Regions from separate parts of the Streptococcus nakanonensis genome, predicted to be linked through region 1. Evidence: riboswitches for the same ligand, from Rfam matches in the RefSeq annotation. Region 1 holds a riboswitch; the other holds the start of a gene.
What was found. A riboswitch is a leader RNA that binds a small molecule or an ion and turns the genes downstream of it on or off. The one in region 1 is predicted to bind thiamine pyrophosphate.
Positions count from the first base shown of each region.

Region 2: another riboswitch for thiamine pyrophosphate. It lies ahead of AC6I9F_RS09820 (thiamine-binding protein); the one in region 1 lies ahead of AC6I9F_RS07215 (ECF transporter S component).

Region 1 covers NZ_AP027139.1:1,480,793-1,484,208, reverse strand. Annotated here, with positions in the region: gene thiM (hydroxyethylthiazole kinase) at 1-185, shown strand, start outside; gene thiE (thiamine phosphate synthase) at 187-816, shown strand; TPP riboswitch at 1,026-1,114, shown strand; gene AC6I9F_RS07215 (ECF transporter S component) at 1,270-1,830, shown strand; gene AC6I9F_RS07210 (ATP-binding cassette domain-containing protein) at 1,831-3,216, shown strand; gene AC6I9F_RS07205 (energy-coupling factor transporter transmembrane component T) at 3,218-3,416, shown strand, end outside.
Region 2 covers NZ_AP027139.1:2,086,340-2,089,755, reverse strand. Annotated here, with positions in the region: gene cbpD (choline binding-anchored murein hydrolase CbpD) at 1-1,187, shown strand, start outside; TPP riboswitch at 1,270-1,372, shown strand; gene AC6I9F_RS09820 (thiamine-binding protein) at 1,441-1,731, shown strand; gene AC6I9F_RS09815 (ABC transporter permease) at 1,694-2,452, shown strand; gene AC6I9F_RS09810 (ABC transporter substrate-binding protein) at 2,489-3,416, shown strand, end outside.

The sequences.
Region 1 (3,416 bases):
TCGGACTAGAAAAAGGTCAAGAATTGAAATCTTTAGAAACAGCAATGTTAGCATATAATATTGCCGGGGAAATGGCAGAAAAGCGTCCTAATGGACATCTACCAGGAACGTTTAAAGTTGAATTTATTAATGCATTATATGAAGTTACTGATAAAGATATAGAAACATTTAAAAAGGTGAAATAAGATGTTTAATAAAGAACTATTAAAATTATATTTTATTTGTGGAACGACTACTTGCTTAGGTAAGGATTTATATACAGTTGTTGAAGATTCTTTAAAAGGTGGTATAACTTTATTTCAATTTCGAGAAAAAGGTAAAGGTGCTTTAGAAGGTAAAGAAAAACTGGAATTAGCAATAAAACTTAAAAAACTTTGTAAAAAATACAATGTACCGTTTATCGTAAATGATGATATAGAGTTGGCATTAGAAATAGATGCTGATGGGGTTCATGTAGGACAAGATGACCTAGGTGTTGATGAAATTAGAAAATTGATGCCAGATAAAATAATTGGTCTTTCTATAAAAAACGAGAAAGAATTTCAACAGTCAAAAGTTGAATATGTAGATTATGTTGGTGTTGGTCCTGTATTTGATACCCAGTCAAAAGATGATGCTGGTGGCGCTATAGGTTATGAAGGTCTTAAATTGATGAGAAAACTATTGCCACAAATGCCCTTAGTTGCAATTGGTGGGATACAGACGCAACATATTAAAGACATTATGAAGACCAATGTTGACGGTGTTTCAATCATTTCAGCAATATCGTATGCAAAAAATATAGAAAAAACTGTTCGAGAAATGAGTGAACAATAGGTATCTATCCTTGGATTCTAAGTAAGTGGAAGTTTTCCTTTTCTAAAAAGATATGTCCAGATTCAGCTTGAATGGCTAATTCATCAAACAGGTCATTTGTTTTTTGCAAAAGAAAGATCTGCTGTCTTTGTGAGTGCAAGGCTGTATTTCCAGTTCAATTTCTTGAACTAGTATAAAATGTGTGTTATAATAATCACATAATTAAATAATAAAGACATTTGGGGTGCTTTAGGCTGAGATGATACCCATTGAACCTGATACAGTTAAGACTGGCGAAGGGAAATGTGAAACGCTTTTTTCGTATGTCGAAAAGAACGGTCTAATCTTGTAAGCTGAACTCTAATTCCTATCTGTAATTAGAGTTTTTTCTTTTACGAAACTGGATGAAGGTGTTATAAAGCCTTTTGGCAGCTCACCTTGAGCACCCCACTTTTCTTTAAAAAGGAGTTTTTTATGTTGAAAAAATGGCAGTTAAAAGATGTTATTTTGCTTGCTTTCTTGTCTATCTTTTTTGGTGGGGTTTTCGTTGGTTCAGGATATGTGTATAATATTCTCAGCCTACTCTTAACACCTCTTGGTTTACAGGCTTTTGCCAATGAAATCCTTTTTGGACTCTGGTGTATGGCTGCGCCCATTGCTGCCATCTTTGTTCCGAGAGTCGGAAGTGCAACGATTGGAGAAGTGCTAGCTGCGCTTGCTGAAGTCCTTTATGGTAGCCAATTCGGGCTAGGTGCCCTTTTGTCTGGCTTGGTTCAAGGTTTGGGAAGTGAACTTGGTTTTATCGTAACCAAGAATCGCTATGAAAGTTGGCTCTCTCTAACTGCCAATAGTATTGGGATTACGCTTGTTAGCTTTGTCTATGAATACATTAAGTTAGGTTACTACGCCTTTTCAGTGCCTTTTGTACTTTCCTTGCTAGTGGTACGTTTTATTTCCGTCTTTTTCTTCTGTACCATCTTGGTTCGTGCCATTGTCAAACTTTATCATCAGTTTGCAGCTGGAGGAAAAGCATAGATGGGTCTGGAATTACGGGAGATTCAGTCCCCAATTTTTTCGGAACCGATTGATTTTACTTTTCATGAGCAAGCTTTTACCTTGTTGGTTGGGAGCAGTGGTTCTGGAAAATCGAGTCTCTTTCAAATGATTGCCCAAGTTAGTTCTCTTCCCTATAGCGGTCAAGTACTGATAAATGGGAGCGAGGTCAGTCAGCTTTCTATCATCGAACGTGTCCAGACGGTTGGTATTCTCTTTCAAAATCCTAATCATCAATTTACCATGGAGAGCTTGTTTGAGGAGCTGATTTTTACCTTGGAGAATATCGGCTATCACCTTCAGGAAATTGATTCAAAAATAGCAGAGGTGGTTCGACAATGTCGCTGTGAGAAGATCTTGCACCGTCCCATCCATCACTTATCAGGTGGAGAAAAGCAAAAGGCTGCCTTGGCTGTTCTCTTTGCTATGAATCCTAGGGTCTATCTCTTGGATGAGCCTTTCGCTTCCATTGACCGCAAGAGTAGGATAGAGATATTGGAGATTCTAAAAGAGTTGGTCTCTGATGGGAAGACAGTTATTTTGTGCGACCATGATTTAACGGACTATGAAGCCTATATTGACCATATGGTGGAGCTAAGAGATGGTCAACTAAGGGAAGTGTTTCAAATCCCTACCTCTGAAATGACACAGGTTGCTTCAAAGGAGGTTGCTTCTAGCCCAGAACTATTCCATATGGACAAAACAACTTGTGAGCTGAATAATCGCCCCCTCTTTTCGATTGCAGATTTCACATTCTACCAAGGAATTTCCTGTATCTTGGGTGATAATGGTGTCGGGAAATCAACCCTCTTTCGCTCCATTCTTCAATTTCAAAAGTATAAGGGGCGCATTACCTGGAAGGGGACAGTTCTGAAAAAGAAAAAGAGTTTGTATCATGACCTGACGGGTGTGGTTCAGGAAGCTGAGAAGCAGTTTATTCGATCCAGTCTGCGAGAGGAACTTCAATTAGATGGACCTGATTCTGAAAGAAATCAGCGTATTCTTCAAGCCTTACGATATTTTGATCTGGAGAAGGAACTTGATAAGAGTCCCTATCAATTAAGTGGTGGTCAGCAAAAGATTCTTCAGCTTTTGACCATCTTGACCAGCAAGGCTTCTGTGATTTTACTAGATGAACCTTTTGCAGGTTTGGATGATAGAGCTTGTCATTATTTTTGTCAGTGGATTGTGGAGGAGAGAAATCAAGGAAGAAGTTTTCTGATCATTAGCCATCGTTTGGATCCCTTGATCTCTGTGGTTGATTATTGGATTGAGATGACTAGTCAGGGTCTCAGTCATGTGAAAGCAGTGACAATTACCAAACCACTCACATCTCAGAGTAGCAATACCCAAGGGGAGGTGAGATAGTATGGTCAAAGTAGCAACCCAGACACCGATTATCAGTCTCTTTTTGCTGATTTTATCCTTGGAAACATCTTTCATTCCTTCGATTGCTCTTAATCTCTCGGTAGTTGCATTTTGTATTCTCTTTATGCTCTATTACCGTAGATTTAAAGTATTGGCTTGGATGATTCTGCTTGCCATTTTGCCATCCTTTGCCAACTACT
Region 2 (3,416 bases), 610 kb from region 1:
ATCCTGCTTATTATAAAAATGGGAGTCAGGAGATTGATCAGTGGCGCATGTATTCTCGTCAGTGTACTTCTTTTGCAGCCTTTCGTTTGAGTAGTGTCAATGGTTTTGAGATTCCAAGGGCTTATGGAAATGCGAATGAATGGGGGCACCGTGCTCGTCATGAAGGCTATCGTGTAGATAATACACCGACGATTGGCTCCATTGCTTGGTCTACTGCAGGAACTTATGGGCATGTTGCCTGGGTGTCAAATGTAATGGGAGATAAGATTGAGATTGAGGAATATAACTATGGTTATACAGAAGCCTATAATAAACGAATTATAAAAGCAAATACGATGACAGGATTTATTCATTTTAAAGATTTGGCTGGTGGCAGTGTTGGGAATAGTCAAACCTCAGTTTCAACAGGAGGAACACATTATTTTAAGACTAAGTCAGCTATCAAAAATCAGCCTCTAGCTAGCGCAACTGTGATTGATTACTATTATCCTGGGGAGAATGTTCATTATGATCAAATGCTCGAAAAAGATGGGTACAAGTGGTTGAGTTATACTGCCTATAATGGAAGCTATCGTTATGTTCAATTGGAGGCTGTGAATAAAAATCCTCTAGGTAATTCTGTTCTTTCTTCAACCGGTGGAACTCATTATTTTAAGACCAAGTCTGCTATTAAAACTGAACCTCTAGCTAGCGCAACTGTGATTGATTACTATTATCCTGGGGAGAAGGTTCATTATGATCAAATTCTCGAAAAAGATGGATACAAGTGGTTGAGTTATACAGCTTATAACGGAAGTCATCGCTATATACAGCTAGAGGGAGTGACTTCTTCACAGAATTATCAGAACCAATCAGGGAATAGCTCTAATTATAGCTCAAATAATGGATCGACTGTCGGTTGGAAGAAAATAAATGGTAGTTGGTATCATTTTAAATCAAATGGGTCTAAATCAACGGGATGGTTGAAGGATGGTTCCAGCTGGTATTATTTGAAATCATCTGGTGAAATGCAGACAGGCTGGTTAAAGGAAAATGGCTCGTGGTATTATCTGGATAGTTCAGGGGCAATGAAAACAGGCTGGTATCAAGTTTTTGGTAAGTGGTATTATTCTTACTCTTCAGGTGCCTTAGCTGTTAATACGACGGTGGATGGCTACAGAGTAAACAGTGATGGAGAACGAGTATAGAAAATTGGAGTAGGAAATGTTTCCTGCTCTTTTCTGTAAGCAGTTTCCTTGACATTTTTCTTATTTTGCGCTATCATATATCTATATAATATATGGGAGTCTGTGTACAGTCTGAGAGGAAGTGTTAAACTTCGACCGCACCTGATCTGGGTAATGCCAGCGTAGGGAACGATACTTAGTCTATTCTTGACCTTTTCCATATATGGTAAAGGTTTTTCTTTTTGTCAAAGGAAAACGAGAAGAGGAGGTTTTTATGAAAGCAAGCATTGCCTTGCAAGTTTTACCCCTAGCACAGGGGATTGATCGGATAGCTGTTATCGATCAGGTCATTGCTTATCTGCAAGTTCAAGAAGTGACCATGGTGGTGACACCATTTGAAACGGTCTTGGAAGGGGAGTTTGATGAGCTTATGCGCATTCTAAAAGAAGCGCTGGAAGTGGCAGGGCAGGAGGCAGATAATGTCTTTGCCAATGTCAAAATAAATGTAGGAGAGATTTTAAGTATTGATGAGAAACTTGAAAAGTATACTGAGACGACACATTAGTCTATTGGGCTTTCTGGGAGTCTTGTCAATCTGGCAGTTAGCAGGTTTTCTTAAACTTCTCCCCAAGTTTATCCTGCCGACACCTCTTGAAATTCTCCAGTCCTTTGTTCGTGACAGAGAATTTCTCTGGCACCATAGCTGGGCGACCTTGAGAGTGGCTTTATTGGGACTGATTTTGGGAGTCTTGATTGCCTGTCTCATGGCTGTACTTATGGATAGTTTAACTTGGCTCAATGACCTGATTTACCCTATGATGGTGGTTGTTCAGACCATTCCGACCATTGCCATAGCTCCTATCTTGGTCTTGTGGCTAGGTTATGGGATTCTGCCCAAGATTGTCTTGATTATTTTGACGACAACTTTTCCTATCATCGTCAGTATTTTGGACGGTTTTAGGCATTGTGACAAGGATATGCTGACCTTGTTTAGTTTGATGCGGGCCAAGCCTTGGCAAATCCTGTGGCATTTTAAAATTCCAGTCAGCCTGCCTTACTTTTATGCAGGTCTGAGGGTCAGTGTCTCCTACGCCTTTATCACAACAGTGGTATCTGAGTGGTTGGGAGGCTTTGAAGGACTAGGTGTCTACATGATTCAGTCCAAGAAACTGTTTCAGTATGATACCATGTTCGCGATTATTATTCTGGTATCGATTATCAGTCTTCTTGGTATGAAGTTGGTCGATATCAGTGAAAAATATGTTATTAAATGGAAACGTTCGTAGAATTAGAATGTTTCAAAAAGAAAAGAGGAAATCAAAATGAAAAAAACATGGAAAGTGTTTTTAACGCTTGTAACAGCTTTTGTAGCTGTTGTGCTTGTGGCCTGTGGCCAAGGAACTGCTTCTAAGGATAATAAGGAAGCAGAACTTAAGAAGATTGACTTTATCCTAGACTGGACACCAAATACCAACCACACAGGGCTTTATGTTGCCAAGGAAAAAGGTTATTTCAAAGAAGCTGGAGTGGATGTTGACTTGAAATTGCCACCAGAAGAAAGTTCTTCTGACTTGGTTATTAACGGAAAGGCACCATTTGCAGTTTATTTCCAAGATTACATGGCTAAAAAATTGGAAAAAGGGGCAGGAATTACTGCCGTTGCAGCTATTGTTGAACACAATACATCAGGAATCATCTCTCGTAAATCTGACAATGTAGCTAGTCCAAAAGACTTGGTTGGTAAGAAATACGGAACCTGGAATGACCCAACGGAACTGGCTATGTTGAAAACCTTGGTAGAATCTCAAGGTGGAGACTTTGAGAAGGTCGAAAAAGTACCAAATAACGATTCAAACTCGATCACACCGATTGCCAATGGCGTCTTTGATGCTGCTTGGATCTACTATGGATGGGATGGTATCCTTGCAAAATCTCAAGGTGTAGATGCTAATTTCATGTACTTGAAAGACTACGTTAAAGAATTTGACTACTATTCACCAGTTATCATCGCAAACAACGACTATTTGAAAGATAACAAAGAAGAAGCTCGTAAAGTCATCCAAGCTATCAAAAAAGGCTACCAATATGCTATGGAGCATCCAGAAGAAGCAGCTGATATCCTCATCAAAAATGCACCTGAACTCAAGGAAAAACGTGACTTTGTCATCGAATCTCAAAAATACTTGTCAAAAGAATACGCAAGCGACAAGGAAAAATGGGGTCAATTTGATGCAGCTCGCTGGAATGCCT